DNA from 2 places in the Streptomyces sp. NPDC019937 genome. Region 1 is predicted to be linked to the other one. Evidence: riboswitches for the same ligand, from Rfam matches in the RefSeq annotation. Region 1 holds a riboswitch; the other holds the start of a gene.
What was found. Region 1 has a riboswitch for glycine ahead of gcvT (glycine cleavage system aminomethyltransferase GcvT). Riboswitches for the same ligand answer to the same signal wherever they lie in the genome.

Region 1 (15,478 bases):
GGGCGAGACGGAAGGTGATGGTCTTGTCGTCCGGCGTCTCGATCGCCTTCAGCCCGAGCTTGTCCTTGGACTTGTCCTTGTACGGGCCCGGGTACTCGCCCTTGGGGTCGAGGACCTGGCGCAGATAGCCGGGGCCGCCGGAGACCACGTCCTTGGCCCAGATGCGCTCGATGCCGTACTTGATGTCCTTGGAGGTGATCGGCGAGCCGTCCTCCCAGGTGATCCCGTCGCGCAGGGTGTAGGTGTACGTCTTGCCGCCGTCGCTGATCTTGCCGGTGGAGGTGGCCAGGTCGGGGACCAGCTCGTTGGAGGCTTCACCCGGCTTCGGCGCGTACGTGATGAGTTGACGCGAGTAGAAACGGGCGAAGTCCCAGGCGAAGCCGTAGTACTGGCGCTGCGGGTCGAGCGAGTCGAAGTTCTGCTTGTTGATGAACTTGAGGGTGCCGCCCTTCTTGGTGGACTTGTTGGCGACGCCCTTCGCCCCCGCGTTGAATCCGGCACCGGAGGATTTCTCGTCGCTGCCGCCGCCGCACGCCGCGGTGGCGAGCAGGGCGCAGACGACAGCCGTCGCGCCGACGATCCGCCTGCTTCTCGACGAACGTAGGGGTTTCATGGTTCCTGCAACCTCCGGGATAGCGGTACGTGGCATGGCGCGGGGAAAGCTTCGGGGAGCCGCCTGACATCCGCGGCCGGGGCGTCTCAACGGGTGCCCTTGGGGTCGAGGGCGTCGCGGACGCCATCGCCGAACAGGTTGAAGGCCAGCACGGTGATGAAGATCGCCGCACCCGGGATGATCATGAACATGGGGTCGTCCTCGTAGGTGCCCACCGCCTTGGAGAGCATCTGACCCCAGGAGGCGGTCGGCGGCTTCACGCCCGCTCCCAGGAAGCTGAGGGCCGCCTCGGTGAGGATGTTGGTGGGGATCATCAGCGTCGCGTAGACGGTGATCGGCGCCACCAGGTTGGGCAGCAGCTCGCGGAAGAGGATGTAGCGGCGGCCGGCGCCGAGGCTGCGCGCGGCCTCCACGTACTCCTTCTCGCGCAGCGACAGCGTCTGGCCGCGCACGATGCGGCCGACGTACGGCCAGCCGAAGAAGCCGATGACGCAGACCAGTACCGCGATGCGCACCCCGCTGCCGGTCAGGCCCAGCAGGTCGTTCGGGAGCACCGAGACCAGGGAGATGATGAACAGCAGCTGCGGGAAGGCCAGCAGCATGTCCATCACGCGGCTGATCACCGAGTCCACCCAGCCGCCGAAATATCCGGCGATGATGCCGAAGACGGTGCCGAGGACGACGGCGACCAGGGCCGCGAGGAAGGCCACCAGCAGCGAGATCCGCGCGCCGTAGACGACGCGGCTGAACACGTCGCGGCCGTTGGAGGGCTCGACGCCGAAGAGGAAGTCCGAACTGATGCCGCCCAGGCTGCCCTTGGGGGTGCCGAAGAGGGGGTCGATCTCCTCCTGGTGGAAATCGTTGGGCGGGTGGCCGAGCAGACTCACGATCAGCGGCGCGAAGATCGCCACTAGCACGAGGAAGACGACCACGGCTCCGCCCGCAAGCGCCAACTTGTCGCGTTTGAGGCGTCTCCAGGCGATCTGTCGCAGCGATCTTCCCTCGACCGATGCCGTGACCGCATTCGCCGCTACATCGGCAGTCGCGACCGGCTCTGCGTCGGCGCTCGTGCCGTGCAATGGTGCCGTCATCGTGGTGGGGACCCCTCTCGACCGGTGGTGACCGGCCCACGACTCGCCGCTGTGGCGGCTTAAGTTCACAAGGTGAGCGAAAGGGGTCGTTTTATGGAACCGCGCCCCTTGGAGCGGGAGTCTTCATCGCGTTTGTGATCACCCGCCAGTACCCACGGGCAATGGATGCCTAACCGTGATGTGCGGTAAGCGGTTCCGGTATACGGACAGTTGTGACCCGTGAACGCATCAGTAACAACCGCCCCACCACGGGCGATGCGCGGTGGGGCGGTGCGGAAGCCGGCTCAGCGCGCCCGGCGGCGCGGCGGCTCAGTAGGCGTGACGCGGCGGCGGATAGCCGTACCCGTACGACGGGGGCGGCGGCGGGGGCGCGGCGTTGTAGGCGTCGCGGTCGAAGAACGGCCGGGCGTGGGCCCGCATCCACATCGCGACCGGGTCGTGCTCGTCCGACAGCTCGACCGTGGAGACCGGCAGCCCCTCCGGCACCACGCCGACCGACTGCTGCATCATCAGCCGCACCGACTCCACGGCCTGCTGGCCGTTGTCGTACAGGTCGAGCCCGATGGCCAGATACGGGGCGCCCAGCGCGGGCTGCACCCAGGCCCGGCGCAACGAGCGCACCGCGGCGGTGCGGTGCGCGTTCTGCCCCAACAGGGCGTAGAACTGCGGGATTTCGATGGCGGGCTCGGTCAGCCGCAGCGGGCCGGCGGGCAGCCGGTCCAGCCCGCCCGCGATCCGCCGCAGATCGAGCCAGGGGATGCCGACGCCGCCGCCGGGGGCGTGCGGGTTGAGCCACAGGCCGTAGTGGTCGCGGTAGAGGGAGTCGGCGATCCGGCGCGCGTCCACCACCTCGTGCGCACGATTCCAGCCACTGGCGGCGAGTTCCTGGGCGGAGGTCACACACGGTGCGTAACCATGGCCGTCCACGTCCATGTTGCCGTACTGGGCGTCGGGATCGCCGGGCGCGCCGTGCCACAGCAGCATCCAGACCTGGCCCTCGGCGAGGGCGTGCAGCAGCGCCTCGTAGGCGTCGTACCGGCCGGGAGCGACCTGCTGCAGCATTCGCTCGACCTGACCGGCAGCCGCCCCCCAATCCGCGCCCGCGCTCACCTGGGTCCGCCCCTCTCTCGGCCTTGCCCGCACCTCACCGGGACGCGCGCCGCCCCGACTGGTCATCCAACCAGCTTACGGGCCCCCGTGGCCGTCCCCGGAGTGCGTCACAGGTCACGGTCGTAGAACGGCCGAACGCGCTCCAGCATCCAGGTGGCCACGGGATCACCCTGCGCGACGTCCAGCGCGACGAGCTGAACGATCCACGGCACCGGCACCGCCCCGAGTGCCCGGCCCAGCGCCTCCACCGCGAGGGCCTGCCCCTCCGGGCCCGGCGCGTCCAGCTGCACCCCGACGAAGAGCGCAGGCTGATCGCCCTCGACGCTGGCCAGCGCGCGCCGCGCGGTGCGTACCCCGGGCTCCTTCGTGAACTCGATCCCGGCGGCGGCCAGGAAGTCGACCGGCTCCTCCTGCCAGTCGGGCTCGAACAGCCGCACCCGGCCCCCGCGCGCGGGGCCGTCCAGCTCGCTGCGCCCGGACTTGCACAGCTCCTCGACCGCGGACGGCGGCAGCGGGACGCCGACCGGCCCGTCCGGGTTCACCGCGATGCCGAGCTGCGGCGGCAGCCCGCGGGCGAACTCGACGGCCGGGGCGATCGTGAACGACATGTGGGCGCCGACGATCTGCAGGAACTGCTGCTCGGAGCTGAAGACGGGCACGTAGGCCTGGCCCTCGATCTCCAGGGTGGGCAGGTCGAGGCTGCGGCTGTCGGGGCCGCCGCCGTTCGGCAGCGGGATCCAGACAAAGCTGCGGGCGAGGGTTTCGACGATCCGCGCTCCCGCACCCGGCACCCCGATCGAGGCCGCGAGCACCTCTTCCAGCTCATTGCCGGGGAACGCCGGATAAGCGCCGTCGGGAAATCCTCCGTGAGCGGGGGTTGTGCCCTGGTGCTCCGGGATACTCATCTTCGTCCAACCGCCATCTCGTCCGACCTGCACGAGCACCCTAACGGCTGCGCGGCGGAAGGCCATGGGCCGCCCGGGCATCTCCACAGCACTTCCTCACGCCGGAAGCACGACCGGAGACGGCCTCACCACGGCGTCCTCACGCTCCGTCACACCCAGATGGCCGAATTTCGCCCGTCCGTCGGCCTGGTGCCCGACTCGTATGTCACTCGAAGGAGATGCCCCGCAGCACGCTCGCGGTTGCCCGGTCCAGCAGAACGGCCGAAGCGCAGCCCTCGGGCGGCTGCCCGCCCTCCACCCGCGCCACCAGCCGGCGCATCGCCCGCCGGTGCCGCCCGAAGGCGAAGCCGGAGACGCCCCGGCCGCGGGCGGCCTGGCCCTCCAGGGCGACCGCGGGGTCCACGTCCAGCAGCACCAGATGCAGCCCGCGGCCGGTGCGCCGGGCGTCCCGGGCCAGCCAGCGGCGCACCCAGGGCTGCGAGCCGCAGTCGTGGACGACGACGCTCGCGCCGGAGGCGAGCGCCCGGCGCAGCCCCGCGTAGTGGGCGCAGCGGACCAGCGGCCGGTAGACCGCGTACGGCAGCCAGCGCGGCATGCGTCTTTCCCACGCCTCCCGGGTGTGCTGCGAGTCCACCCGGACCACGGCCGTGCCGCTCGGGTCGGCCCCGGGGACCACCCGGTTGATCAGGGTGGTCTTGCCGCTGCCGGGCAGCCCGGAGGCGATGATCAGGTCACGTGCCGGGTAGCGCAGCTCCGCCCCCACTCCGCCGCGCAGGTCGTGCACGGAGCGCCGGTCCGGTCTGACCGTGCCTCCTGAGCGCGTCCGCTCCTGCCGCGCGGGCAGGGTTCCTCGGGTGGTCGCGAATGTTCCCTGCCCGTGCACCGTGATCGTCCTCCAAGGTCGGTCAAGCGGCTGCGTACCCCGAGAGTGTCAAGAAAAGGTAATGTCCATCAAGGAGGCCCCGGCGCGACCCCGCTCACAGTGGGGGGTTCCCTTCCGGAGCGGACATGCGATGATGGCCGCGCCAACTGCATACCGGCCGCTCGAATCCGCGCGGGAGAGTCCTTGGTCACCGGCAGTCCGCCGGTCTTCCCAAGGCGCCGAAGGAGCAAGCCCTCCCTTGAATCTCTCAGGCCCCGATACCGCACGGACGAGGCAGATCTGAAAAGCGGGCCACTCACGGTGGCTCCACCCAAGGTGCAAGCCGGCCAGCCCCGCAGCGCGGGATGGGTCACGGCGAACCTCTCAGGTTCCGATGACAGATGGGGAGGACGCTGTGCCGTCCTTGTCGTCCCATCCGCCCCACCCGTCCCGTCATCGCCGTGATCATGCCCCTGGGAGCCGCACCATGACCGACGCCCCGCCCACGCCCCGCCGCACCGCGCTGGACGCGGTCCACCGTGCGCTCGGCGCCACCATGACCGACTTCGCGGGCTGGGACATGCCGCTGCGGTACGGCAGTGAGCGCGATGAGCACACCGCGGTGCGCACCCGCGCCGGGCTCTTCGACCTCTCCCACATGGGTGAGATCGCTCTCACCGGGCCGCAGGCCGCGGACGCCCTCGATTACGCCCTGGTCGGCCATCTCTCGGCGCTCGCCGTGGGCCGCGCCCGCTACACCATGATCTGCGACGGCGAGGGCGGCATCCTCGACGACCTGATCGTCTACCGGCTCGCCGAGCAGGAGTTCCTGGTCGTGGCGAACGCCTCGAACGCCCAGGTGGTGCTGGACGCGCTGACCGAGCGCGCCACCGGTTTCGACGCCGCCGTACGCGACGACCGCGACGCGTACGCGCTGATCGCCGTCCAGGGGCCGCAGTCCCCCGGGATCCTCAAGGGGCTGACCGACGCCGACCTGGACGGGCTGAAGTACTACGCGGGGCTGCCGGGGACCGTCGCGGGCGCGTCCGCCCTGATCGCCCGCACCGGCTACACCGGCGAGGACGGCTTCGAGCTGTTCGTCGCGCCGGACGACGCCGAGCGGGTCTGGCAGGCGCTGACCGAGGCGGGCGCCCCGGTGGGCCTGGTGCCGTGCGGGCTGTCCTGCCGGGACACGCTGCGTCTTGAGGCGGGGATGCCGCTGTACGGGCATGAGCTGAGCACCGACACGACCCCGTTCGACGCGGGGCTCGGCCGGGTGGTGAAGTTCGGCAAGCCCGGTGACTTCGTCGGCCGCGGGGCGCTGGAGGCCGCGGCGCGCGAGGCCGAGGCCCGGCCGCCGCGCACGCTGACCGGCCTGGTCGCCGCAGGCCGCCGGGTGCCGCGCGCCGGGTACGCCGTGGTGGGCCCCGACGGCTCGGAGATCGGCCGGGTCACCTCGGGCGCCCCGTCCCCGACGCTGGGGAAGCCGATCGCCATGGCGTACGTGGACGCGGAGCACGCCGCGCCCGGCAGCCCGGGGGTGTCGGTGGACATCCGCGGTACCGGGGAGCCGTACGAGGTGGTCGCGCTCCCCTTCTACCGCCGCGAGCGCTGAAGCCCCCGTCTCACCACTGAAGACCCGTTTCCCAAGCACTCCCCCCCATCCAGGAGAATCGGACCATGAGCAACCCCCAGCAGCTGCGCTACAGCAAGGAGCACGAGTGGCTGTCGGCCGCCGACCAGGACGGCGTGTCGACGATCGGCATCACCGAATACGCGGCCAACGCGCTCGGCGATGTCGTGTACGTCCAGCTCCCGGATGTCGGCTCCACCGTCGCCGCCGGTGAAACCTGCGGCGAGCTGGAGTCCACGAAGTCGGTCAGCGACCTGTACGCGCCGGTCTCCGGCGAGGTCACCGACATCAACGAGGACGTGGTGAACGACCCGGCGCTGGTGAATTCCGCCCCCTTCGAGGGCGGCTGGCTGTTCAAGGTGAAGGTGACGGACGAGCCGGGCGACCTGCTCTCCGCCGAGGAATACGCCGCCTTCTCCGACAACTGACCCTCCTACTTCGATCGGGACCCTGATGTCGCTTCTCAACAGCTCCCTGCACGAGCTCGACCCTGACGTCGCCGCTGCTGTCGACGCCGAACTCCACCGCCAGCAGTCCACCCTCGAAATGATCGCCTCGGAGAACTTCGCCCCGGCCGCGGTCATGGAGGCCCAGGGCTCGGTCCTGACCAACAAGTACGCCGAGGGCTACCCCGGCCGCCGCTACTACGGCGGCTGTGAGCACGTCGACGTGGTCGAGCAGATCGCCATCGACCGGGTCAAGGAGCTCTTCGGCGCCGAGGCGGCCAACGTCCAGCCGCACTCCGGCGCCCAGGCGAACGCCGCCGCGATGTTCGCGCTGCTCCAGCCCGGCGACACCATCCTGGGTCTGAACCTGGCCCACGGCGGCCACCTCACCCACGGCATGAAGATCAACTTCTCCGGCAAGCTGTACAACGTGGTGCCCTACCACGTGGACGCCGAGACCGGTCTGGTCGACATGGACGAGGTAGAGCGCCTGGCCAAGGAGCACCGCCCCAAGCTGGTCATCGCGGGCTGGTCGGCGTACCCGCGCCAGCTGGACTTCGCCGCGTTCCGCCGGATCGCGGACGAGGTCGGCGCGTACCTGATGGTCGACATGGCCCACTTCGCGGGCCTGGTGGCGGCCGGGCTCCACCCCTCGCCCGTCCCGCACGCCCACGTCGTCACCACCACCACCCACAAGACCCTCGGCGGTCCGCGCGGTGGCGTGATCCTCTCCACCGCCGACCTGGCCAAGAAGATCAACTCGGCGGTCTTCCCCGGTCAGCAGGGCGGTCCGCTGGAGCACGTCATCGCGGCCAAGGCGGTGTCCTTCAAGGTCGCGGCCGGCTCCGCCTTCAAGGAGCGCCAGGAGCGCACGGTCGAGGGCGCCAAGATCCTCGCCGAGCGGCTGACGCGGGCGGACGTGACCGAGGCCGGCGTCTCCGTCCTCTCCGGCGGCACCGACGTCCACCTCGTCCTGGTCGACCTGCGCAACTCGGAGCTGGACGGCAAGCAGGCCGAGGACCGCCTCCACGAGGTCGGCATCACGGTCAACCGCAACGCCATCCCGAACGACCCGCGGCCGCCCATGGTCACCTCGGGTCTGCGGATCGGCACCCCGGCGCTGGCCACCCGCGGCTTCACCGCCGAGGACTTCCGCGAGGTCTCGGACATCATCGCCGAGGCGCTCAAGCCCGCCTACGACGCCGACGCGCTGAAGGCGCGGGTCACCGCCCTCGCCGACAAGCACCCGCTGTACCCGCACCTGTCGAAGTAACCCGGTCCCTCCCGGCCTCCCGGGATCAGGACCCTGGGGGGCGCGCCCACCCGGCGCGCCCCCCGCACCGCACCACCCGCACGCACCCCCGTGCAGACGAAGGAGTCCCCGGTGGCCATCTCCGTATTCGATCTCTTCTCGATCGGCATCGGCCCGTCCAGCTCGCACACCGTCGGCCCGATGCGGGCGGCCCGGATGTTCGTCCGCCGGCTGAAGAACGAAGGGCTGCTGGCCCCCACCGCCTCGGTGCGGGCGGAGTTGTTCGGCTCGCTCGGCGCCACCGGCCACGGCCACGGCACCCCCAAGGCCGTGCTGCTCGGTCTGGAGGGCCACTCCCCGCGCGATGTCGACGTCGAGGCCGCCGACGGCGAGGTGGAGCGCATCCGCGCCACCAAGCGGCTGCGGCTGCTCGCCGCCGAGATCGACGGCGGCCACGAGATCGACTTCGACGAGTCCGACCAGCTGATACTGCACCGCCGCAGGTCCCTGCCGTACCACGCCAACGGCATGACCCTCTTCGCGTACGACGAGACCGGCCATCCGCTGCTGGAGAAGACCTACTACTCGGTCGGCGGCGGCTTCGTCGTGGACGAGGACGCGGTCGGCGAGGACCGCATCAAGCTCGACGACACCGTCCTGAAGCACTCCTTCCGCACCGGCGACGAACTCCTGCGGATCTCCCGCGAGACCGGGCTGTCCATCTCCGCGCTGATGCTGGAGAACGAGAAGGCCTGGCGCACGGAGGAGGAGATCCGCGCGGGCCTGCTGGAGATCTGGCACGTCATGGAGTCCTGTGTCTCCCGCGGCCTCACCCAGGAGGGCATCCTGCCCGGCGGCCTCAAGGTCCGCCGGCGCGCCGCCAACGCCGCCCGCGCGCTGCGCTCCGAAGGCGACGCGCCCGCCCGCGCGATGGAGTGGGTGACGCTGTACGCGATGGCGGTCAACGAGGAGAACGCGGCCGGCGGCCGCGTCGTCACCGCGCCGACGAACGGCGCCGCCGGGATCATCCCGGCCGTTCTGCACTACTACACCCGCTTCGTGCCGGGCGCCGACGAGGAGGGCGTCATCCGCTTCCTCCTCGCCGCGGGCGCCATCGGCATGCTCTTCAAGGAGAACGCCTCCATCTCCGGCGCCGAGGTCGGCTGCCAGGGCGAGGTCGGCTCCGCCTGCTCCATGGCCGCCGGCGGCCTCGCCGAGGTGCTGGGCGGCACCCCCGAACAGGTCGAGAACGCCGCCGAGATCGGCATGGAACACAACCTGGGCCTGACGTGCGACCCGGTCGGCGGTCTGGTCCAGATCCCCTGCATCGAGCGCAACGGCATGGCGGCGGTCAAGGCCGTCACCGCCGCGCGGATGGCGCTGCGCGGCGACGGCCGCCACCATGTCTCCCTCGACAAGGTCATCAAGACGATGAAGGACACCGGCGCCGACATGAAGGTCAAGTACAAGGAGACGGCACGGGGCGGGCTCGCGGTCAACGTCATCGAGTGCTGAGGGGAAGCCCGTGACGTCGGCCGATCCGCCCGCGCTGCGGGTGCCGGTCGGGCAGGGCGCGGACCGCTGGGCCAGCCGTGCGACGAGCCGGCGCGTCCTCCTCGTGGTGCACAACGTCACCGCCGCCGGACGCCTGCTGGACGTACTGCCGCTCTTCCACGACGACTTCCGGGTGCAGCTCCTGGTCACCTCGACGGGGTCGTCCGCGTTCCAGGGCGGGATACGCGAGCTGTTCGCCGATCTGGAACTGCCGGTGCTCCCGTGGGAACAGGCGCTGGCGACACCGGTGGACCTGGCGATCTCGGCGAGCTTCGGGGGTCAACTGCACGGATTGCGGGGCAAGTTGACCGTTTTGTCCCACGGGGTGGGATACACTAAGAGGCTGGCAAACCAAACCAAACCAAACCAAACCGGACAGGGCGGGGCGGGGACGGACGGGGAGCCGACCTTCGGCCTGTCGCCGGAGTGGCTGCTGGAGGACGGCGAGCCGTTCGTGGACGGGCTCGTCCTGTCCCACCCGGAGCAACTGGAGCGGCTGCGGCGCGCCTGCCCCGCGGCCGCGGCCGCGTCCGTGCTGGCCGGTGACCCCTGCTTCGACCGCATGCTGGCCGCCGTGCCGCACCGGGAGCGGTTCCGGCGCGCGCTGGGGGTGCGCCGGGGTCAGCGCCTCGTCGTACTGAACTCCACCTGGAACCCGGAGGGCTTCTTCGGCAACGGCGGCGACCAGGACGTCCTGCCCGGTCTGCTGCCCCGGCTGGCCGCCGAACTGCCCGCCGACGACTACCGGCTGGCGGCCGTGCTGCACCCCAACATCTGGTACGGCCACGGACCGGGCCAGATCCGCGTCTGGCTGGACCGGGCCCTGCGCAGCGGGCTGACCCTGATCGACCCCGTGCACGCCTGGCGGCAGGCCCTGCTCGCCGCCGACGCCGTCGTGGGGGACTTCGGGGCGGTCTCGTACTACGGCGCCGCCCTGGGGACTCCCGTACTGCTGGCGTCCGCCGCGCGGGACCGGCTCGATCCACAGGCTCCGGTGGCGGCGTTCGTCCGGGACGCGCCACGGCTCGATCCGCACGGCCCGCTGCGGGATCAGGTGGAACGGCTGCTGGCGCGGCACCGCCCCGCCGCGGGCCCGGCCGAGTTCACCAGCTCCGCCCCCGGCGCGTCGGCGGCGCTGCTGCGGCGGCACTTCTACGCGCTGATGGACCTGCCCGAGCCCATGGGCCCCGCGCTGCTGGAGGGGCTGACCCTGCCGCGGTACGACCCGCCGCGGCGTACGGCGCCCCTGACCGTCCGTACGCGGGTGAGCGGGGCCGACGTCCGGATCGAGCGCACCACGGGCCACCCGTACGGGGCGGACGGCGAGGCCCACCTCGCCGTCCACGAGGACACCCGCGACCCCGGCGACCTGACACGGGCCGACGTGATCGTGCGCGAGGGCCCGCCGGACGATCCGCGCCTCGGCGGCGCGGAGGGCTGGACGGCGGAGGTGCTGCGCCGGTACCCGGGCTGTGCGCTGGCCGCGTACGTGACCGGGCCGGACCGGTGCGTCGTGCGGGCGCGGGGCCGCGATGGCGTGCTCCGGTTGTCGGCCGTCGCGGACACGGACGCGGATCCCGCGGCGTACGCGTCGTCGCTGTACGCGTGGCAGGCGGGCGGGGTCTCCGTGCCGACGACGTTGCGGGTGCACGCGGCCGGTGGGGTGCACACGGTGCGGGTGGTGCGCGGGTGAGGGCAGGGGGGTGCCCCCGGCCCGCTTTCGCTGAGGGGAAGCCGCTCGCTACGTCGCGCAGCGCGTGCGCAGGCGGGCCAGGTAGCCGAGGTGAGGGGCGGCCTGCTCCGGGGTGAGGAGGCGTTCCGCCTCGGCGATCTTCATCAGGGCGTCGGCGTCGTCTCCGGCGTCGTGCAGCGTCTCGGCGAGGTCGGTGAGGGTGCGGGCCAGGTTGTACGCCTCGCCCCGCTCCGCGAAGAAGTCCCGCGCGGCCTCCAGCCGGAGGCGGGATTCCGCCGGGTTCCCCATGCCGCGCAGGGCGCGGCCCTGGTGGCGCCGGATCAGGGCGAGGGCGCGCAGCAGGTCCCGGGCGCCCTCCCCGCCCGCGCCGATGCGCCCGTAGACGCGCTCCGCCTCGGCGAACCGTTCGTACGCCTCCTCGTACCGCCACTGGTACAGGCACAGCAGGCCCAGCATCTCCACGGACGACGCCTCGCCCCGCGCGTGGCCGGCCGCCCGCTCACCGGCGACGGCGGCGCGCACCGCGCGTTCGGCCCGTTCCCACTGCCTCAGCTCGCCCAGGCAGTGGCCGAGCTGGAAGTGCAGGGCGCCCGCCAGGCGGGTGCCGGGGTGGTGCTCGTCGGCGCAGCGGGCGGCGATGCGGAGGGCGGGCAGCGCCTCGTCCACCTTCCCGGCCTTCAGCTGCAGCGGCCACAGTGTGCGGGCCAGGCGCAGCGCGGTGTCGATGTGCTGGTACTCCTCGGCGACGGAGACCGCCTGGACCAGGTTGGCCGCCTCGGCGAGCAGCACGGTCATGCCCTCACCCTCGCTCCCGTACGGGGTGCCCTCGGTGGGGGCGGGCTCGGTGCGCCAGCTCTGCGCCAGGGCGGCGTGCGCGGCGTGCAGCGCGCGGTTGAGCAGGCCGTCGAGCGCCCGGGACACCGCAGCGGTGCACTCCGGGATGCCGTGCTCCGGCCCCGCGGCGTCGGCGAGGTGGCGGCGCACCTCGGGCCGGAAGCGGTAGCGGCCGTCCGCCACGGGGTCCAGCAGCTGGACGTCCGCCGCCTCGGCGAGCATCCGGGCGGCGTCCTCCGGGGCCGTGCCCGCGGCGTCCGCGGCCAGACGGGCGTCGATCGAGGGCCAGCCGCCCAGCGCGGTCAGGCGGCACAGCCGCGCCGCCTCCGGCCGCAGGCGGCGGCAGGCGTCCCGGGCCGTGCCGCGCACCGGGTGCCCTCCCGGTGCCGCGAGGGGCGGTTCACCGGTGAGCAGGTGCCTCGCGGCGGCCTTGAGCGCGAAGGCGTTGCCCGCGCAGCCGTCCAGCAGCGCGGGCATGTGCGGCTTGGCCCGCGCGACCGGCTCCGGCCCGGCCACCGTGCGCAGCAGCCGCACCGCGTCCCGGTCCTTCAGCGGGGGTACGGCGATCCGCTCGGCCTCCAGCAGGAACGCCGGGCCGGACACGACGACCAGCAGGAACACCTCCGGGGTGGCCGGGATGAGGCCGCGGACCTGCGCGGCGGAGGAGGCATGGTCGATCACCACCAGCGCCCGGCGGCCCGCCGTCAGCCGCCGGTACGCCTCTTCGCGCCCCGCCTCGGTGGGCGGCATGCTGCCGGGCTCGACGCCCATCTGCCGCAGCAGGCGCAGCAGGACGGTGGCCGGTTCCAGTCCGTTCTCGCCGGGGGCGTCGCGCACGTCGACGTAGAACTGCCCGTCGGGGTACCGCGCGATCCGGTCGGCACCCCAGTGCAGCGCCACCGCGCTGGTGCCGATCCCGGGCGGCCCGTACAGCAGCGCGACCCGCGGCCGCCCCGCGGCGGCCCGGGTCGCCTCGCGCCGCAGCTGCCGCAGCACGCCCTGACGGTCGGTGAAGTTCCGCGTGGCGGGCGGCAGTCCGGGCCCGGGCCGCAGCGCCACCTGGGGCAGACTCCGCGACAGCTGCGCGAACTCTTCGCTCCGCCGGGGGTCCTCGCTCAGCCGCGGATGCATCTGACGCGCCAGCAGCTCCCAGCCCTCCGGGGTGCTCGGCAGCGGCGTCTCCCGCCCCAGGGTCCGCCGCACCAGCGCGCCCGTCGACACGAGCACCTGCTTGCCGACCTCTCCGGCGGCCCCGTTGCCCACCGCCGTGAGAAACGCGGTGAGCGCACTCACCGTCACGATCTCGAACACACCAGCCCCTCCCCTGGTACCTGGCCGTGGCCCCTGCCGGACTGTATCCCCCAAGGCATCCCGCGCGCGGCGAGGACATGATCAACACCCTATCCACGGCCGCGACTCCGCTCCGGTACGGCAGGGGCGGTCAGCCGGAGTCGGTCCCTTGCCGGGGGTTCGCGGAGTCGAGGAGGACCTGGAGGTCCAGTACGAGAAGCAGGGAGTACCGCTCCAGGGAGGCCAGGTTTCTGAAGATCGTGCGCGCGAGACTCTCCTGCCGCGTCACGTCCGACGCGAAGTCCCGGATCGACAGCAGCGAGTCGTACTTCTCGAACGGCATCCCGCGGTCTTCCTCATACTCATGCGAGAGTTCGACCTCGACTGCCGCATGCCCGAGGTGAGCGGAATAGTCGATGAACTCAGAGTCCACTGCCCGGAGATCAGCACCGCAGGCGAACGAAATATCCGAGATGAGACGCTGTTCGGGCCGACCCGGATGAATGAAGATGTAGTGATACTCGCTCATGACTTCCCCTATGGCCACCTGAGATCGAATCCGTCACCAATGATCCGAATGGAATTCATCCGGTCAGGCGGATTGTTGCGCAGGAACTTTCCCATCCCCTCTCGCGCCCCGCCCTCGCCCAGCCCGCTCCCCCGTGCGTCGACGACAGCATCCCTGGACTGCTTCTTCGCTGTATTGAGAGTATTCTTCACGGCATTAGGAGCGGCGCCCGGCTGGAGGGTCTTGAATTCCGTCGGCACTCCATCCACGAGAGCATCGGGGGTCTTGACACCGTCCACAGGTGACTCTTTGAGCGCCTTGACGTTCCTGCCCTCGGACTGCAATGTCTCGGCTATTCTACGCTCCTTGGGACTGAACGCCTTTTCGGTCTCATCGATGGTTCCCTCACCTGGCCCCTCCGGGCCCTGGGAGCCTTCGCCTTCTCCCCCGGTGCCGCCCGAAGACGCCGCGGCCATCAGCACGATGCCCAGGGCGCCGTAGACGGCCGCGTGGACGGCGGCTTCCCGGGTGATGGCGAATGCTCCCGCTCGGGCGCCGCCCACCAGCGCGAGGCCGAGGCCGCCGCCGGAGGGCAGGAGGGCGAGCAGGGACAGCAGGAGGAGGGCGAAGCCCAGGTAGGTGGTGAAGTCGTTCAGCGCGTCCAGGAGGTGGAGGTTGTGGATGAGCGGGGTGGACGGGGACGCACCGTCCGCCAGCCTCAGCAACAGCAGCGCGCCCGTGACGCAGCCGCCCACCGCGGTCCAGATCCGGAGGCGGATCAGGGCGAGCACCTCGCCGTGGGGGAACCCGCGGGTCGTCCGCCAGGCGCGCAGCAGGCGGGCGAGCCGCCAGGCGGTCCAGAGCAGGCCCGCGATCCCGAAGCCGATCAGGACGTACGGGCCGTCGCCCGAGGTGAAGTACCCCCGCACGGCGGCCCCGGCGGGGAAGGAGCCGACCGCCAGGAAGAGCAGCGCCGGGAGCGTCAGGGCGAGGGAGATGAGCACGAGCCAGGCGCGCCGCGGGTCGCGCAGGCCACGCGCGGCCCGCGCCACGGTACGTAAGCCGACGCCCCGCCAGGCGTGTTCGCGGTCGGAGGCGTCGATCTGCGCGGCGGACCAGGCGACCGTGCGGTGCAGCGACTCGGCGCCGGGGTACGGCGGGCCGCCCGCCAGCCCGTAGAGCAGCGACCGCCGCAGCCGGGCGAAGCGCAGCGCGATCAGCGTGGACCAGGGCACGCACCACGCCCCGTACGCCGCGAGCGCGCCCGGCCCCGACCGCCCGGCCCGCTCCGCGGGCAGCAGGACGTCCGGCGCGTACCGCTTGCCGCGCCGCACCTGCCGCAGGTCGGCGGCCATGGCGACCGCCAGGCACCCCAGCGGTACGGCCCACAGTGCCCCCTCGAACGCCTCGACCCGCGAGGCGGCGTCCCGGTCGGCCGGGTGCGCGGCGGCGTAGTTGGTCAGCATGTGCAGCACGGACGCGGCGACCGGCGGCAGGAGGCCGAGAAGACGCGCCCAGCCCCGCCCGCGCAGCAGCACCCCGACGCCGAGTGCCGCGAGGGCCGTGTAGACGAGGTGGGGGCTGGTGGCCGCGCCGGGGGTGCGGTCGCCGAGTTCCAGCACCCCCTGCGGGGCGGGGAACCAGGCGGAGAAGACCTGCCCGGCGCCCGGGATGTACGGCGCCCGGA
Region 2 (15,478 bases), on a different contig from region 1:
ACCGGCTCCCTGCTGCGGGCCACGGACGTCAGTGGCATCGCCGAGTCCGGTCTCAAGGTCGTGGTGGACGCCGCGAACGGCAGCGCCGGGCTCGTCCTCCCCAGCTTGCTGGGGCGGCTCGGAGTGGACGCGCTGACGATCAACCCGGGGCTGAACGAGTCGCGCCCCACCGAGACCGCCGACGGCCGCCGCTCCGGGCTCGCCCGGCTCGGGGAGATCGTCGCTTCGGCCCGGGCGGCCTTCGGGGTCCGCTTCGACCCCGTCGGCGAGCGGTTCTCCCTCGTGGACGAGCGCGGCCGCATCGTCGAGGACGACCGGGCCCTGCTGGTGATGCTGGACCTGGTGGCAGCCGAGCGCCGCAGCGGGCGGGTGGCGCTGCCGGTGACCACGACCCGTATCGCCGAGCAGGTCGCGGCGTACCACGGCACCCAGGTGGAGTGGACGACGACCGCGGCGGACGACCTGACCCGGGTCGCCCGGTCGGAGACGACGATCTTCGGCGGCGACGGCCGCGGCGGCTTCATCATTCCCGAGTTCAGCAGCGTCTTCGACGGTACGGCCGCCTTCGTCAGGCTCATCGGCCTGGTGGCGCGTACCCAGCTGACCCTCAGCCAGATCGACGCGCGGATTCCGCGGGCCCATGTGCAGCGGCGCGACCTGGCCACCCCCTGGGCGGTCAAGGGCCTGGTCATGCGGCATGTGGTGGAGGCCGCCGGCGACCGGTCCGTGGACACCACCGACGGGGTCCGGGTGGTGGAGTCCGACGGCCGCTGGGTGATGGTGCTGCCCGACCCGGCCGAGGCCGTCACTCATCTGTGGGCGGAGGGCCCGGACGACGCGTCCGCACAGGCGCTGCTCGACGAGTGGGCCGGTGTCGTGGACAGCGCGGGCCGCTGATCCGGGGATCTTCCATGGGCTCTTGAACCCGTTTGAACACGTTGGGGCGCCGTCTCCCGGCCCCGTATCCGGCACGCCGGTGGGGCCATTGGGAGACGGCGCCCCCGACGTGCGACGATGTGCGGCATGTCGCAGCAGCCCCCCGTTCGGAGCACAACAACGTCGAGCCCGCGGCCGCGCCTCGACGCGTCCATGTCGCTGCTGACCAACGTGATGGACCACAGCCTCGACGACGGCTACGCCGAGGCGGCCGCGCGGCGCGGCGAGACCGGCCGGTCCCGCCTGCCGCGCACCCTGCGCGGGCGGCTGACCGTGGCCCTCGGCCTGGTGATGGTGGCGGTCGTGGTCACCATCGGGGCCGCCGAGGCCCGGATATCAGCGCCGACGCTGGCCAAGGAGCGGGGAGAACTCATCGACCGCATCGAGTCGGGGAACGCGAAGGCGGACCGGCTCACCAAGAGCGTGGACACGCTCCGCGGCGAGGTGGAGGAGAAGCAGCGGCAGGCGCTGCAGAAGCACGGGGGAGCCAAGGGCGACCTGGTGGCGCTGCTCTCGGGGGCGACCCAGGTGTCCGGCCCCGGCGTCAAGCTGGTGGTCGACGACGCCAAGCAGTCCGCGTCGGGGAGCGGCGGGGGTCCCAGGGAGAGCAACGACTTCTCCGATACGGGGCGGGTGCGCGACCACGACATGCAGCGCGTCGTCAACGGCCTGTGGGAGTCGGGCGCCGAGGCCGTCGCGATCAACGGACAGCGGCTGACGGCGCTGTCGGCGATCAGGGCCGCGGGAGACGCCATACTTGTCGACAACAAGCCCCTGGCGCCGCCGTACACGGTGCTCGCGGTGGGGGACGGGCAGCGGCTGAGCACCGCTTTCCAGGACAGTGCCGATGGCCAGTACCTGCACGTGCTGCAGGAGAACTACGACATCCGCACGAGCATTTCCGCCCAGGACACGGTGCGGCTGCCGGCCGCGCCGAGCCTGATCGTACGTAGCGCAGAACCGATAGCCGGCGGCGCCGGCAAGGGTGGCACCGAAAAAGGGAAGGGCACATCGTGATCGCGGTATTGGGCCTGATCGTGGGAGTCGTGGTCGGACTGGTGGTCCGACCCGTGGTGCCGACGGTGGTCGAGCCCTATCTGCCGATCGCCGTCGTCGCGGCACTCGACGCCGTGTTCGGCGGCTTCCGGGCGATGCTGGACGGGATCTTCGACGACAAGGTCTTCGTCGTATCGTTCCTGTCCAATGTGGTGGTGGCCGCACTGATCGTCTTCCTCGGTGACAAGCTCGGCGTCGGCGCCCAGCTGTCCACCGGGGTCGTGGTCGTCCTCGGCATCCGCATCTTCTCCAACGCTGCCGCGATCCGTCGGCATGTGTTCCGGGCGTGAGGCCGATGACGACCGACGACACCCCCGAGAAGCCCCAGAACTCCGAGCAGCCCGAGCAGCCCGAGCGGGCGGGAAGGCCCGAGCGGTCCGAGGCACCGCGCGAACCGGAGCGCCCGGAGCGGGCCGAGCCGGCCGAACCAGCCGGGAAGGCCGAGCAGCCCGAACGGCCCCAGCGGTCCGAGCCGGCCGAGAAGCCCCGGTCGGCCGACTCGCCCGAGAAGCGGGCCACGGCCGAGAAGCGCGGCGCCGAGCGGCCCGCCGCGCCTGAGCAGCCCGAGCAGCCCGCGAAGCCGAGCCGGCAGGGCCCGCCCCAGCGGCCCGCCGACTCCGCGCCGCCCGGGAAGCCGCGCGCGCAGGGCGGGCCGGAGCAGCGGGCGGTCCCGCCGCGGCCGTCGCTGCCCAAGCCGCCGGAGAAGCGCGCCGCGACCGGGAGGCCCGAGCAGCCCGGGGCGGCGGAGAAGCGCGAGGCCGCCCCGCGGAAGCCCCCGGCGCCCCAGGCGACGCCCCCCGGCCCGGGCGGCCCCAAGGGCCCCGCCCGCCCCGCCCTGAGGGCCCCGCTGCCGCAGAGCGCCCCGCCCGGCGGTGCGGCCCCCAAGGGCGCCCCGCCCCGGGGCCCGGCCGCCACCGGCCGCCCCCCGGCCCCGGTGCCGAACGGGCGGCGCCCGTCCGATGGCGCGGGCAGCGGCGGCGGATCGGCGAACGGACCGGGGCTTCCCGCCGGGTCCGCGCCCGGCGGGAAGCCCGAGGGCGCGGAGGAGGAGACGCTGACCGGCCGGCAGCGCCTGCTGAAGGGTGTATGGCCGCCCCGGGTGACCCGGGCGCAGCTGATCGTCGCCGTGCTGCTGTTCGGGCTGGGTCTCGGCCTGGCCATCCAGGTGCGTTCGACCAACGAGAACAGCGTGCTGCGCGGGGCCCGCCAGGAGGACCTGGTGCGGATCCTGGACGAGCTGGACTCGCGCACCCAGCGGCTGCAGGACGAGAAGCGCCGTCTGGACAATCAGCGCACCGAGCTGGAGAACAGCTCGGACCAGGCGGAGGAGGCCCGTAAGCAGACGCTCCAGAAGGAGCAGCAGCTGGGCGTGCTCGCGGGCACGGTCGCCGCGCAGGGGCCGGGGATCACGATCACCATCCACGACGCCCAGGGCTCCGTGGAGGCCGACATGCTGCTCGACACGGTGCAGGAGCTGCGGGCGGCGGGCGCCGAGGCGATCCAGATCGGCTCCGTGCGGGTGGTCGCCAACTCCTACTTCTCGGACGTCGGCGGCTCCGTGGCGATCGATGGACGGAAAGTGACGCAGCCGTACGTCATCAAGGTGATCGGCAAGCCGGAGGATCTGGAGCCGGCGCTGAACATTCCGGGCGGAGTGGTGCAGAGTCTGGAGAAGGAGCAGGCCACCGTGTCCGTCCGGCGGGAGAAGAAGATCGTTGTGGATGCCTTGCGGTCGGGGAAGAGCCCTGACTACGCTCGGTCGTCATCACGGTGAGGCGGTTCGATATGAGGGTCTCTCGGGGAGACCATGTGGATGCGGGGGGTCGACGCACCAGAAGAGTCGCGCGTGATGGAAACTGTCTGGTGGTCACGGACGTTGTGAGGATGTCCGGACCGTCTGCTGGTGTGTGCATCGAGGGTTTGTCCTGCCCCACGGGCGGGTCTGTTTCAGTCAAGGGGAATCGCCCGTGAAGTTGTTCGGGAAGTTGTTCGGGAAGAGTGCACGCCAGGACGGCGGCAGCGGCACCGCTCGCCACCGCGCGGGGCGTGCTGCGGACGAGAGCGGAGGGGGGAGCGAGGACCGGCCGCTGTTCCGGGATCAGGTCGGCGGCCAGGGCGGTGACATTTCGGGCGGCCAGGGCGCGTCTTCTGTTGACCCCTCGGCGGCCGGGCGCATAGGTTTCGAGGACTCATCGGCCTCGCGGAGTGCTGGAGGTCCCGGATTGCCTGTTTGTACGAGGTGCGGGCATCGGAACGCGGAGGACAGCCGGTTCTGCTCCAACTGCGGCGCGCCGCTGCGGGGCCAGGCGCCCTCGGAGCGCGCCTCCGAGACCACGTCGACGATCTCCATCTCCGGTATCGAGGCGTACGACTCCGAGGTGACCGGGCAGAATCCGCTGCCGTCGCTCAGCCCGGAGGCCCAGGCCGCCGTGGAGGCGCTGCCGCTGGGTTCCGCGCTGCTGGTGGTCCGCCGCGGGCCGAACTCGGGCAGTCGCTTCCTGCTGGACAGCGATCTGACCACGGCCGGCCGCCACCCCCAGAGCGACATCTTCCTGGATGACGTGACGGTCTCCCGCCGCCATGTGGAGTTCCGGCGCGGCCAGGACGGCAGCTTCACCGTCGCCGATGTCGGCAGCCTCAACGGGACGTACGTCAACCGGGAGCAGATCGACGCGCCGGTGGTCGTGAGCAGCGGCGACGAGGTGCAGATCGGTAAGTACCGGCTGGTCTTCTACCCGAGCCAGCGGGGCGTCGGCATCTGACCCGTCAGGGGAGGTCCGTCCATGCTTCAGACACCGTCGGGCGGTGCCGGTACCGGCACCGCCCCCGCGGGCGGCCGCTCCATGAGCATCGGCGCCGTCCTGAATCTGCTGCGGGACGAGTTCCCCGAAGTCACCATCTCCAAGATCCGCTTCTTGGAGGCCGAAGGGCTGGTGGAGCCGCGGCGCACGCCGTCGGGCTACCGCAAGTTCAGTCAGGAGGATGTGGAGCGGCTCGCTCTCATCCTCCGCATGCAGCGTGACCACTACCTGCCACTCAAGGTCATCCGGGAGCACCTGGAGGCCCTGGAGCGGGGTGAGCGGCCGCAGCTTCCTGCCGTTTCGCAGGGGGCGCGGCCGCATGAGCTGCTGGAGCCAGGAGCCCGGGACATTCCGGAAAGCCCGACCGTGGCCCGGGTGGGCCGGGCCGAGCTGCTGGCATCCGCCCAGGTCAGCGAGGCGGAGCTGGCCGACTGGGAGTCGTACGGGCTGATCGCGCACGGCGCGGACGGCGGCTATGACGTCGAGGCGGTGACGGTCGCCCGGCTGCTCGCCGAGCTGGGCCGCTTCGGTCTCGAGCCACGTCATTTGCGGATCATGAAAGCGGCCGCGGAGCGCGAGGCCGGACTGGTCGAGCAGGTGGTCGCACCGCTGCGGTTGCATCGAAACCCGCAGACCAGAGCGCATGCGGAGGCCAGCGCGCGCGAGCTGGCGACGCTCTCCGTCCGGCTGCACGCGGCCCTGGTGCAGTCGGCTCTGCGGGCCGCCGCACACTGACCGATCCGGCCCCGACTATCCAAACCGGCCGGGCACGTCCTAGGGTTGCTGTGTGAACGAGCTCGACGTCGTGGGTGTCCGGGTGGAAATGCCCTCCAACCAACCGATCGTGCTCCTGCGTGAAGTGGGAGGCGACCGCTACCTCCCCATCTGGATCGGACCAGGGGAGGCGACCGCGATCGCCTTCGCACAGCAGGGCATGGCTCCGGCACGCCCGCTGACCCACGACCTTTTCAAAGACGTACTCGAAGCGGTCGGCCAGACGCTCACGGAGGTCCGGATCACGGATCTGCGGGAGGGGGTCTTCTACGCCGAGCTGGTCTTCGCCAGCGGTGTGGAGGTCAGCGCGCGGCCGTCCGACGCCATAGCGCTCGCGCTGCGCACCGGGACGCCGATCTACGGCAGCGACGGCGTGCTGGACGACGCCGGCATCGCCATCCCGGACGAGCAGGAGGACGAGGTGGAGAAGTTCCGCGAGTTCCTCGACCAGATCTCGCCCGAAGACTTCGGAAGCAGCAGCCAGTGAAGCGGTCTGCCGGTCCTCGCTAGCGCATTCGAGTAGCCTTTCCCGGACGAGGGACACGGGAAACCACTCTCAGGGTGATTATCACTCGGCGTGCCGAGTGTGGCGATCGTTGACGCACCCCGGGTGACTGCCTACCTTCGAGAAGGCAGGTCGAGGACGGAGGTCGGCGTGAGAAGCACCGGCGACGGCACGGCAGCCGGCGGTCCGTATGCGCTCCAGGAGAGCGCACCGGCCGATCCGGCACTGAAGGCTCGGGTCGCGGCACAGCCCACGGCATCACGTGAGCCCGCCGCGGGGGGTACGGAGACGGTCGGCTACCGCGGACCCACGGCGTGCGCCGCCGCGGGCATCACCTACCGCCAGCTGGACTACTGGGCGCGCACCGGCCTGGTGGAGCCGAGCGTGCGGCCCGCGTACGGGTCGGGCAGCCAGCGGCTGTACAGCTTCCGGGACGTGGTGGTCCTCAAGATCGTCAAGCGACTGCTGGACACCGGTGTGTCCCTGCAGAACATCCGGGCCGCGGTCTCGCACCTGCGCACCCGGGGCCTGGACGATCTGGCCCAGATGACGCTGATGAGCGACGGCGCGACGGTGTACGAGTGCACCTCGCCGGACGAGGTCGTGGACCTCCTCCAGGGCGGCCAGGGCGTTTTCGGGATCGCGGTGGGCGTGGTGTGGCGGGACGTGGAGAGCGCCCTGTCCCAGCTGCACGGGGAGCGGGTGGACACCGGCGAGACGCTGGTGGGCCACAACCCCGCCGACGAACTCGCCCGGCGCCGCAACCGGGCGGGCTGAGCGCGCTCCCTCCGGGCGGTTTCCCCGCCCCTGCCGGCGCCGATTGTCAGTGGTGTGCGGCAGCATCGGAGATGTGAGGGGTGCGCCGACGATTCTGCATCTGGACATGGACGCCTTCTACGCTTCGGCGGAGCAGGCGGCCAAGCCCAGCCTGCGCGGGAAGCCGGTGATCGTGGGGGGCCTCGGGCCGCGCGGGGTGGTGGCCACCGCGTCGTACGAGGCCCGGGTGTTCGGGGTGCACTCGGCCATGGCGATGGCGCAGGCCCGCAGGCTCTGTCCGAACGCGGCCTATCTCACCCCCCGCTTCTCCCTCTACCGCCAGGTCAGCGACCAGGTCATGGGGCTGCTGCGGGCGCTGTCGCCGCTGGTGGAGCCGCTGAGCCTGGACGAGGCGTTCGTGGACCTGGAGGCGGGCGGCACCGAGCCCCGGGTTGCGGCGGCGCGGGCCGTGGCGGAGCGGCTGCGGGCCGATATCCGCGCGGTGACCGGGCTGACCGGTTCGGTGGGCCTGGCCGGTTCCAAGATGCTCGCCAAGATCGCCTCGGAGCAGGCCAAGCCGGACGGCCTGACGGTCATCGAGCCCGGCACCGAGCGGGAACTGCTGGGCCCGATGCCGGTGCGCACCCTGCCGGGCGTCGGCCCGGCCACCGCGGAGGCGCTGCGCCGGGCCGGTATCCACACCGTCGCCGAGACGCGGGAGGCGGGCGAGGCGGAGCTGATCCGGCTGCTGGGCCGGGCCCATGGCGCGTCGCTGCACCTGATGGCCGGCGGGCGGGACGAGCGGCCGGTGGTCGCCGAGCGGGACGCCAAGTCCGTCTCCGTGGAGGACACCTTCGACGTCGACCTGACCGACCGCACCCGGGTGCAGCTGGAGGTGGCGCGGCTGGCCGACCGCTGTGTCCGGCGGCTGCGCGAGGCGGGCCGTTCGGGGCGCACGGTCGTCATCAAGGTGCGGCGGTACGACTTCTCGACGCTGACCCGTTCGGAGACCCTGCGCGGGCCCACCGACGACCCCGGCGTGGTCAGGGAGGCCGCGGCGCGGCTGATCGACGGGGTGGACACCACGGCGGGCGTGCGGCTGCTGGGGGTGGGCGTGACGGGGCTCGCGGACTACACACAGGAGGACCTGTTCGCTCAAGCCGCCCAAGCAGCTCACGCCGCTCAGGCCGCTCGGGCCGCCGAGGCCCCCCACGAGGCCCTGGAGGAGCCGGAGGGGGGCTGGGGCACCCGGGCGCCGGAGCCGGAGAGTCCGGGCGTCTCAGAGGCCGCTGAGGGCGCCGGGAGGCCGCGGGTCTGGCTGCCGGGGCTCGATGTGCGGCACACCGAGTTCGGCGCGGGCTGGGTGCAGGGCAGCGGGGTGGGCCGGGTGACCATACGGTTCGAGGTGCCCTGGTCGGGTCCCGGCCGGGTGCGGACGTTCGCCGTGGACGACCCGGAGCTCGAGCCGGGCGAGCCGCTGCCGCTGGTGCGGCCCCCCGAGGGTGCCGACGGCCCGCCCGGGGCGCCCGCGCCGGGCGAAGGCCGGGGGAGGGGTCAGCCGGTGACGTCCAGCCCGTAGTGGTGGTACAGCTGCAGTTCCTGCTCCGGGGAGAGATGGCGGCCGACCCCGAGGTCCGGGGCGTCCTTGATCAGCGCCCGGTCGTACGGCACCCGCAGCGCGTCGCCGACGACCTCGCTCGGTTCGAGCGGTACGAAGACGTCCCGGCTGAACAGGCCGGTGCGTACCGCCGCCCACTCGGGCTCGCCGGTCGCGTCGTCGAGGTAGACCTCGTCCACGGTGCCGATCTTGGCGCCCTCGCGGTCGAATGCCTTGCGGCCGATCAGGGTCCGCGGGTCGATGTCCGTCTGCACGCTCTCTCCCACAGGTGGCGATGGTCACGGTGGCGATGGTCCAGTGATACCTACCAAAAGCCACATCCCCGCACGCGGCCACTCGAGCACCCCCTGGCCCAACCCCCGTCGGCAGACGCGCTGGTACGCTGGCTGTGGCTGCAGACCCCGTGCGGGAGAGTCTTCCGGCGATCGTGCCGGAGGCGCCGAAGGAGCAAATCCTCCCCGGAATCTCTCAGGCACACGTACCGTGCGGGCGAGGTCACTCTGGAAAGCAGGGTGGGCCACGGGGAGCACAGCTCCGGAACCCCTCCTCACCGACGGTGAAAGCCGGTCGAGCGCCTATGACCGGTGAAGCTCTCAGGTTGAGATGACAGAGGGGGAGGCCGTCCGGGCACCCGCACCGCGGTGCCCCTCGCCGGTCGTGCCAGACCAGGAGGCCCCCGCAGATGACCACTCACCGCATCTCGCTCGCCGAACTGGAGCGCGGTACTCCATTCGAGCAGCGCCATATCGGCCCCGACGCCGGAGCACAGGCGAAGATGCTCGCCCAGGTCGGCTTCGGCTCCCTCGACGAGCTGACCGCCGCCGCCGTACCCGAGGTCATCAAGAGCGCCGAGGCGCTGCGGCTGCCGCCGGCCCGCAGCGAGGCGGAGGTCCTCGCCGAGCTGCGCGGCCTCGCCGACCGCAACCAGGTGCTGCCGTCCATGATCGGCCTCGGCTACTACGGCACCTTCACCCCGCCGGTGATCCTGCGCAACGTCATGGAGAACCCCGCCTGGTACACCGCCTACACCCCGTATCAGCCGGAGATCTCCCAGGGCCGGCTGGAGGCGCTGCTCAACTTCCAGACCGTCGTCGCCGACCTGACCGGCCTGGACACCGCCGGTTCCTCGCTGCTGGACGAGGCCACGGCCGCCGCCGAGGCCATGGCGCTCTCGCGCCGCGTCGGCAAGGTCAAGGAGGGCGTCTTCCTGGTCGACGCCGACTGTCTGCCGCAGACCATCGCGGTCATCGAGACCCGCGCCGAACCGACCGGCGTCGAGGTCGTGGTCGCCGACCTGACCGACGGCATCCCGGAAGAGATCGCCGAGCGCGGCGTCTTCGGCGTGCTGCTCCAGTACCCGGGCGCCTCCGGCGCGGTCCGCGATCCGCGCCCGGTCATCGAGCGGGCCCATGAGCTGGGGGCGATCGTCACCGTCGCCGCCGATCTGCTCGCGCTCACCCTGCTCACCTCGCCCGGCGAGCTGGGCGCGGACATCGCGGTCGGCAGCACCCAGCGGTTCGGCGTGCCCATGGGCTTCGGCGGCCCGCACGCCGGGTTCATGGCCGTGCGCGCCGCCCACGCCCGCAGCCTGCCCGGCCGGCTCGTCGGGGTGTCGGTGGACGCCGACGGCGACAAGGCGTACCGGCTGGCGCTGCAGACGCGGGAGCAGCACATCCGCCGCGAGAAGGCCACCAGCAACATCTGCACCGCGCAGGTCCTGCTCGCGGTGATGGCCGGAATGTACGCGGTCTACCACGGCCCGGACGGGCTCGCGGGCATCGCCCGCCGCACCCACCGCTACGCCACCGTCCTCGCCGAGGGGCTGCGGGCGGGCGGCGTCGAGGTGGTGCACGGCGCCTTCTTCGACACCCTCACCGCGCGCGTCCCCGGCAAGGCCGCCGACGTCGTCGCCGCCGCCCGCGAGGCCGGGGTCAACCTCCGGCTGACCGACGCCGACCACGTGGGCATCGCGTGCGACGAGACCACCGGGCGCGCCCAGCTGGCCGCCGTGTGGTCCGCCTTCGGCGTCGACGGCGGGGACGCCCCCGGCATCGACGAGCTGGACGCGGCGGCGGCCGACGCGCTGCCCGCGGAGCTGCTGCGCTCGGACGCGTATCTGACCCATCCGGTCTTCCACCAGTACCGCTCCGAGACCGCGATGCTGCGCTACCTGCGGCGGCTGGCCGACCGGGACTATGCCCTGGACCGAGGCATGATCCCGCTCGGCTCCTGCACCATGAAGCTCAACGCGACCACCGAGATGGAGCCGGTCACCTGGCCGGAGTTCGGCGCGCTGCACCCCTTCGCGCCGGTCGAGCAGGCCCACGGCTATCTGACGCTGATCCGCGAGCTGGAGGAGCGGCTGGCCGACGTCACCGGCTACGACAAGGTCTCCCTCCAGCCGAACGCCGGATCGCAAGGCGAGCTGTCCGGACTGCTGGCCGTGCGGGCGTACCACCGGGCGAACGGCGAGCCCCAGCGCACGGTGTGCCTGATCCCGTCCTCCGCCCACGGCACCAACGCGGCCAGCGCGGTGATGGCGGGCATGAAGGTCGTCGTCGTCAAGACCGGCGAGGACGGCGAGGTGGACGCCGCCGACCTGCGCGCCAAGATCGAGCAGTACGGGGACCGGCTGGCCGTCCTCATGGTCACCTACCCGTCCACCCACGGCGTGTTCGAGGAGCACATCACCGAGATCTGCGCGGCCGTGCACGACGCGGGCGGCCAAGTGTACGTGGACGGTGCCAACCTCAACGCGCTGGTCGGGCTGGCCGAGCCCGGCCGGTTCGGCGGCGACGTCTCCCATCTGAACCTGCACAAGACGTTCTGCATCCCGCACGGCGGCGGTGGCCCGGGCGTCGGCCCGGTCGCGGTGCGCGCGCACCTCGCGCCGTACCTGCCCAACCACCCGCTGCAGCCCGCCGCGGGCCCGGCCACCGGCGTCGGCCCGGTCTCGGCCGCGCCGTGGGGCTCGGCGGGCATCCTGCCGATCTCCTGGGCGTACATCCGGCTGATGGGCGCCGAGGGGCTGCGCCACGCGACCCAGGCCGCGGTGCTCGGCGCCAACTACATCGCCAAGCGGCTGGAGCCGCACTACCAGGTGCTCTACACCGGGCCCGGCGGGCTGGTGGCGCACGAGTGCGTGGTGGATCTGCGGCCGCTCACCAAGGCCACCGGGGTCACGGTCGACGATGTCGCCAAGCGCCTGATCGACTACGGTTTCCACGCGCCGACGATGTCGTTCCCGGTCGCCGGGACGCTGATGATCGAGCCGACGGAGAGCGAGGACCTGGCGGAGCTGGACCGGTTCTGCGAGGCGATGATCGCGATCCGGGCGGAGATCGACAAGGTCGGCTCGGGGGAGTGGCCCAAGGAGGACAACCCGCTGCGGAACGCGCCGCACACGGCCGCCACGCTGAGCGGGGCGTGGGACCACCCGTACAGCAGGGACGAGGCGGCCTTCCCGGCCGGGGTCTCGGCCGCCGACAAGTACTGGCCGCCGGTGCGGCGGGTCGACGGGGCGTTCGGGGACCGGAACCTGGTCTGCTCGTGCCCGCCGATGGACGCGTACGAGAACTGACGGGGACGGACCCCACGCACAACGACGGGGCCGGTTCGGCGCGAGCGCACCGGGCCGGCCCCTGGTGATGCCAACGTCGCCTGGGTGGTCGGCCTAGGCGGCGGTCACGACGTGCTCGGTGGCGAGCGGTCGGCACGGGGCGATGACGCGCCCGTCCGGCAGCAGCTCACCGGTGTCCTCGAAAAGCAGGACACCGTTGCACAGCAGGCTCCAGCCCTGCTCCGGATGGTGCGCCACGAGATGGGCGGCCTCTCGGTCGGCGGAGTCGGCTGACGGGCACGGTGGTTGATGCTGGCACATGGCGAGGTTCTTTCGCTGCGGTGAGGTGTATGTCCTGCTGCTCGCTGCGGCGTTCATGTTGGCCGCCCCCCGGTTGGTGTCGGTCGGATGCTCCCAGTGTTGCCCCGCGGCACGGATTCCGCAGGGATTTCGCGGCACCGGTCCTGCTGGATAATGACGCATCACCCGACCGGACGGTTCACCGTGGCGGGACTGTTACCCGCTCGCAGCAAGGCGCCCCGTGGCCCGGTGGGCCGCGGGGCGGCGGGTCCGGCGCGGAAGGGGCAGGTCAGGCGGGGGAGCCCAGCAGTGGGGCGGGGGTCAGCCGATGGGTGAGGACGGGCAGCAGATCGGCCGCGGGGTGCGGGCGGTGGGCCGCGATGCCGGGCGGTGCCGGGGCCAGTGGCACCAGCAGGTCCCCGGCGCCGAGGCCGCCTTCGGCGGCGTCCGCCGCCGGGTCGCCGTGCAGCCACAGTGCGACCATGTACAGCTCGGGGATGGACAGCAGCCGCGGCTGGTAGGCGGTGGGCAGTGACTCGGCCTGGCGCAGGGCGAGTTCGGCCGAGGCCACGTACGGCCCCTCGGAGAAGTGCGAGAAGGCCCAGCCGTCGGCGGTGAGCATGGCCTCGGCGGCGGCCACCGTGCGGTCGCCGTCGCGGAGCATGAAGCGCCAGCCGGTCAGTCTGACCCGGGGCGGGCCGGCGGGGGTGGTGATGTCGTCCAAGAGGTGGACGGGAAGCGGGAGTTCGGGTTCGAAGGGGCCGGACAGGGAGCTGAGTGCCGGGGTACGGACCTCATGGACGGCGGTGGGGGAGCCAAGGGCCGTGAGGACGCTGCGCAGGGCGGGCGCCGGGGCCGGGGGCACAAGCAGCGGCATGGTGGGTCGCCTCTCACGTCGGAGACACGGTGGAGCGATAGCGGGCCGGGGTAGGGGCACGCGCTGTCGGTGTACAGAGCTCGGAACGCGGGTCAGAGGGGGCCGGGACGAACTGTCCGGGCGTTATCTCTCTGCCTCGTAAAGCGAGTTTATACGACCCATGTTCCGGGCGTGTTTCGGCTAGCCGTCCCCGATATTGCGCACAAGGTGATTTCAGGTCCGCGCAGGTGCGGGGATTTCCCCCGATTCGGTGCCGGATGCACGGATATGACCTGGCAGTTTACGTCCGCCGCGGTAGGCTGGATCCCACCGATCCATTTTCATGGAGCAATGCGCCACTGTTGAGAGCCTAGCGGCTGGACGGGCCGCGCGGGGCGTTATCGATCACATTGGCGGGCATCATCGAGCGTGGTGTGCGCGGTGCGGGCGCCGTTGATCCACTCGAGGAGGTAGCTCCGATGGGGGAGAAGGTCATAGCCGGTGAGTTCGACCCGTCGGGTCGGCAGCGGCAGCGCGGACGCTTGCGGCAGGGCCTCGACGCGCTGTCCCGGCTCCTGGCCGACAAGCGATTCGACCGCCCGAGGAATCTCATGGGGCTGGAGATCGAGCTGAATCTCGCAGGCGCCGACGGGCTGCCGAGGATGATGAACACGGAGGTTCTGGAGCGCATCGCGAGTCACGATTTCCAGACCGAACTCGGACAGTGCAATCTTGAAGTAAATATCGTGCCGCACCGTTTGCACGGCAGGGTTCTCGACCAGCTCTCGGAAGAGCTGCGGACGGGGTTGTCATATGCCGACCGCAAGGCGCGTGAGGTGTCCTCCGAGATCGTGATGATCGGAATTCTGCCGACGCTCGCCGCCGGGGATCTCGGATCGGCCAACCTGTCCTACGACGACCGTTACAAACTTCTCAACGAACAGATGCTGGCCGCCCGCGGCGAGGATTTCCTCATCGATATCGAGGGCCGGGAGCGCATCAGCTACGCCAGCGCCACCATCGCCCCCGAGGCCGCCTGCACCTCCGTCCAGCTGCACCTCCAGGTCACCCCCGGGCGCTTCGCCGCCGTGTGGAACGCCGCGCAGGCCGTGGCCGCCGTGCAGATCGCCATCGGCGCCAACTCCCCCTTCGTCTTCGGCCGCGAGGTGTGGCGCGAGTCCCGCCCGCCGCTGTTCCTGCAGGCCACCGATGTGCGCGCGCCGGAATACGCGACGCAGGGAGTGCGGCCGCGCACCTGGTTCGGAGAGCGCTGGATCACCGACGCGTATCAGCTCTTCGAGGAGAACCTGCGCTACTTCCCCCCGCTGCTGTCCACCGGCGCCGACGAGGAGCCGCTGCGCATCCTGGACGAGGGCGGTGTGCCGGAGCTGCAGGAGCTGGTGCTGCACAACGGCACGATCTACCGCTGGAACCGGCCCGTCTACCAAGTCGTGGACGGCGTGCCGCATCTGCGCGTGGAGAACCGGGTGCTGCCCGCGGGGCCCACCGTCACCGATGTCATCGCCAACGCGGCCTTCTACTACGGGCTGGTCAGGGCGCTCGCCGAGGAGCCGCGCCCGGTGTGGACCCGGCTGCCGTTCAGTGCCGCCGCGGCCAACTTCGACGCCGCGTGCCGGCACGGCATCGACACGGTCCTGCAGTGGCCGAAGCCCGGCCGCTCCTCGTCCCTGGCGCGCGTCCCCGCCGTGCGGCTGGTCCGCGAGGAGCTGCTGCCGCTGGCCGCCGCCGGACTGGACGCCTGGGGCGTCGAGCCCGCCGACCGCGACCGCTACCTCGGGGTGATCGAGCAGCGCTGCGCCCTGCGGGTCAACGGCGCGTCCTGGCAGGCCGCGACCTACCACCGGGCGCGGGACAGCGGGTTGGGCCGGGACGCGGCGCTCGCCGCCATGACCCGCCGCTACTGCGCACTGATGCGCACCGACGCCCCGGTGCACACCTGGCCCGCCGACCTCTCGGCTTGAGAGCCTGGTGCCGCTGACACGACACCCCCTAGGGCGCCCCGGCCTCGCCCGCGGCGACGATGGCCTTGAGCATGGCCGTGTTGATCTGCGCGGGGTCGTTCACCCGCTGTGCCGATCCGCCGGTCGCCCGGGCGATCTCGCGGCACGCGGCCTGGTCGGCGTCCGGGCCGACCGCGATGGCGATGAGCGGTACCGGGCGGTCCGGGTCGACCAGCCCCTTCAGCTCCTTCACCAGCGCGGAGCGCGAGATGCCGTCCGGATCCTGGTTGGCGCCGTCGGTGAGGAGCACCACCGCGTTGAACTTGCCCCGCACGAAGGTGTCCTGGGCGTGTTCG

Region 2: it holds a riboswitch for glycine, as region 1 does, so the genes downstream of both, gcvP (aminomethyl-transferring glycine dehydrogenase) here and gcvT (glycine cleavage system aminomethyltransferase GcvT) in region 1, are expected to answer to the same signal.

Annotation. Positions count from the first base shown of each region.
Region 1 covers NZ_JBEYAL010000012.1:133,748-149,225, forward strand. Annotated here, with positions in the region: gene ABZ562_RS14775 (ABC transporter substrate-binding protein) at 1-613, opposite strand, end outside; gene ABZ562_RS14780 (ABC transporter permease) at 700-1,704, opposite strand; gene ABZ562_RS14785 (enhanced serine sensitivity protein SseB C-terminal domain-containing protein) at 2,014-2,766, opposite strand; gene ABZ562_RS14790 (enhanced serine sensitivity protein SseB) at 2,922-3,719, opposite strand; gene ABZ562_RS14795 (AAA family ATPase) at 3,925-4,602, opposite strand; glycine riboswitch at 4,765-4,875, shown strand; gene gcvT (glycine cleavage system aminomethyltransferase GcvT) at 5,069-6,196, shown strand; gene gcvH (glycine cleavage system protein GcvH) at 6,262-6,642, shown strand; gene glyA (serine hydroxymethyltransferase) at 6,668-7,933, shown strand; gene ABZ562_RS14815 (L-serine ammonia-lyase) at 8,045-9,427, shown strand; gene ABZ562_RS14820 (hypothetical protein) at 9,438-11,159, shown strand; gene ABZ562_RS14825 (ATP-binding protein) at 11,208-13,304, opposite strand; gene ABZ562_RS14830 (hypothetical protein) at 13,435-13,812, opposite strand; gene ABZ562_RS14835 (PrsW family intramembrane metalloprotease) at 13,821-15,478, opposite strand, start outside.
Region 2 covers NZ_JBEYAL010000019.1:148,149-163,626, reverse strand. Annotated here, with positions in the region: gene ABZ562_RS20940 (mannose-1-phosphate guanyltransferase) at 1-897, shown strand, start outside; gene ABZ562_RS20935 (DUF881 domain-containing protein) at 1,015-1,953, shown strand; gene ABZ562_RS20930 (small basic family protein) at 1,950-2,282, shown strand; gene ABZ562_RS20925 (DUF881 domain-containing protein) at 2,927-3,766, shown strand; gene ABZ562_RS20920 (FHA domain-containing protein) at 3,900-4,754, shown strand; gene ABZ562_RS20915 (MerR family transcriptional regulator) at 4,776-5,528, shown strand; gene ABZ562_RS20910 (bifunctional nuclease family protein) at 5,581-6,054, shown strand; gene ABZ562_RS20905 (MerR family transcriptional regulator) at 6,223-6,849, shown strand; gene ABZ562_RS20900 (DNA polymerase IV) at 6,923-8,407, shown strand; gene ABZ562_RS20895 (PRC-barrel domain-containing protein) at 8,383-8,700, opposite strand; glycine riboswitch at 8,843-8,940, shown strand; gene gcvP (aminomethyl-transferring glycine dehydrogenase) at 9,129-12,026, shown strand; gene ABZ562_RS20885 (DUF5999 family protein) at 12,120-12,326, opposite strand; gene ABZ562_RS20880 (hypothetical protein) at 12,595-13,182, opposite strand; gene ABZ562_RS20875 (glutamate--cysteine ligase) at 13,641-15,143, shown strand; gene ABZ562_RS20870 (substrate-binding domain-containing protein) at 15,172-15,478, opposite strand, start outside.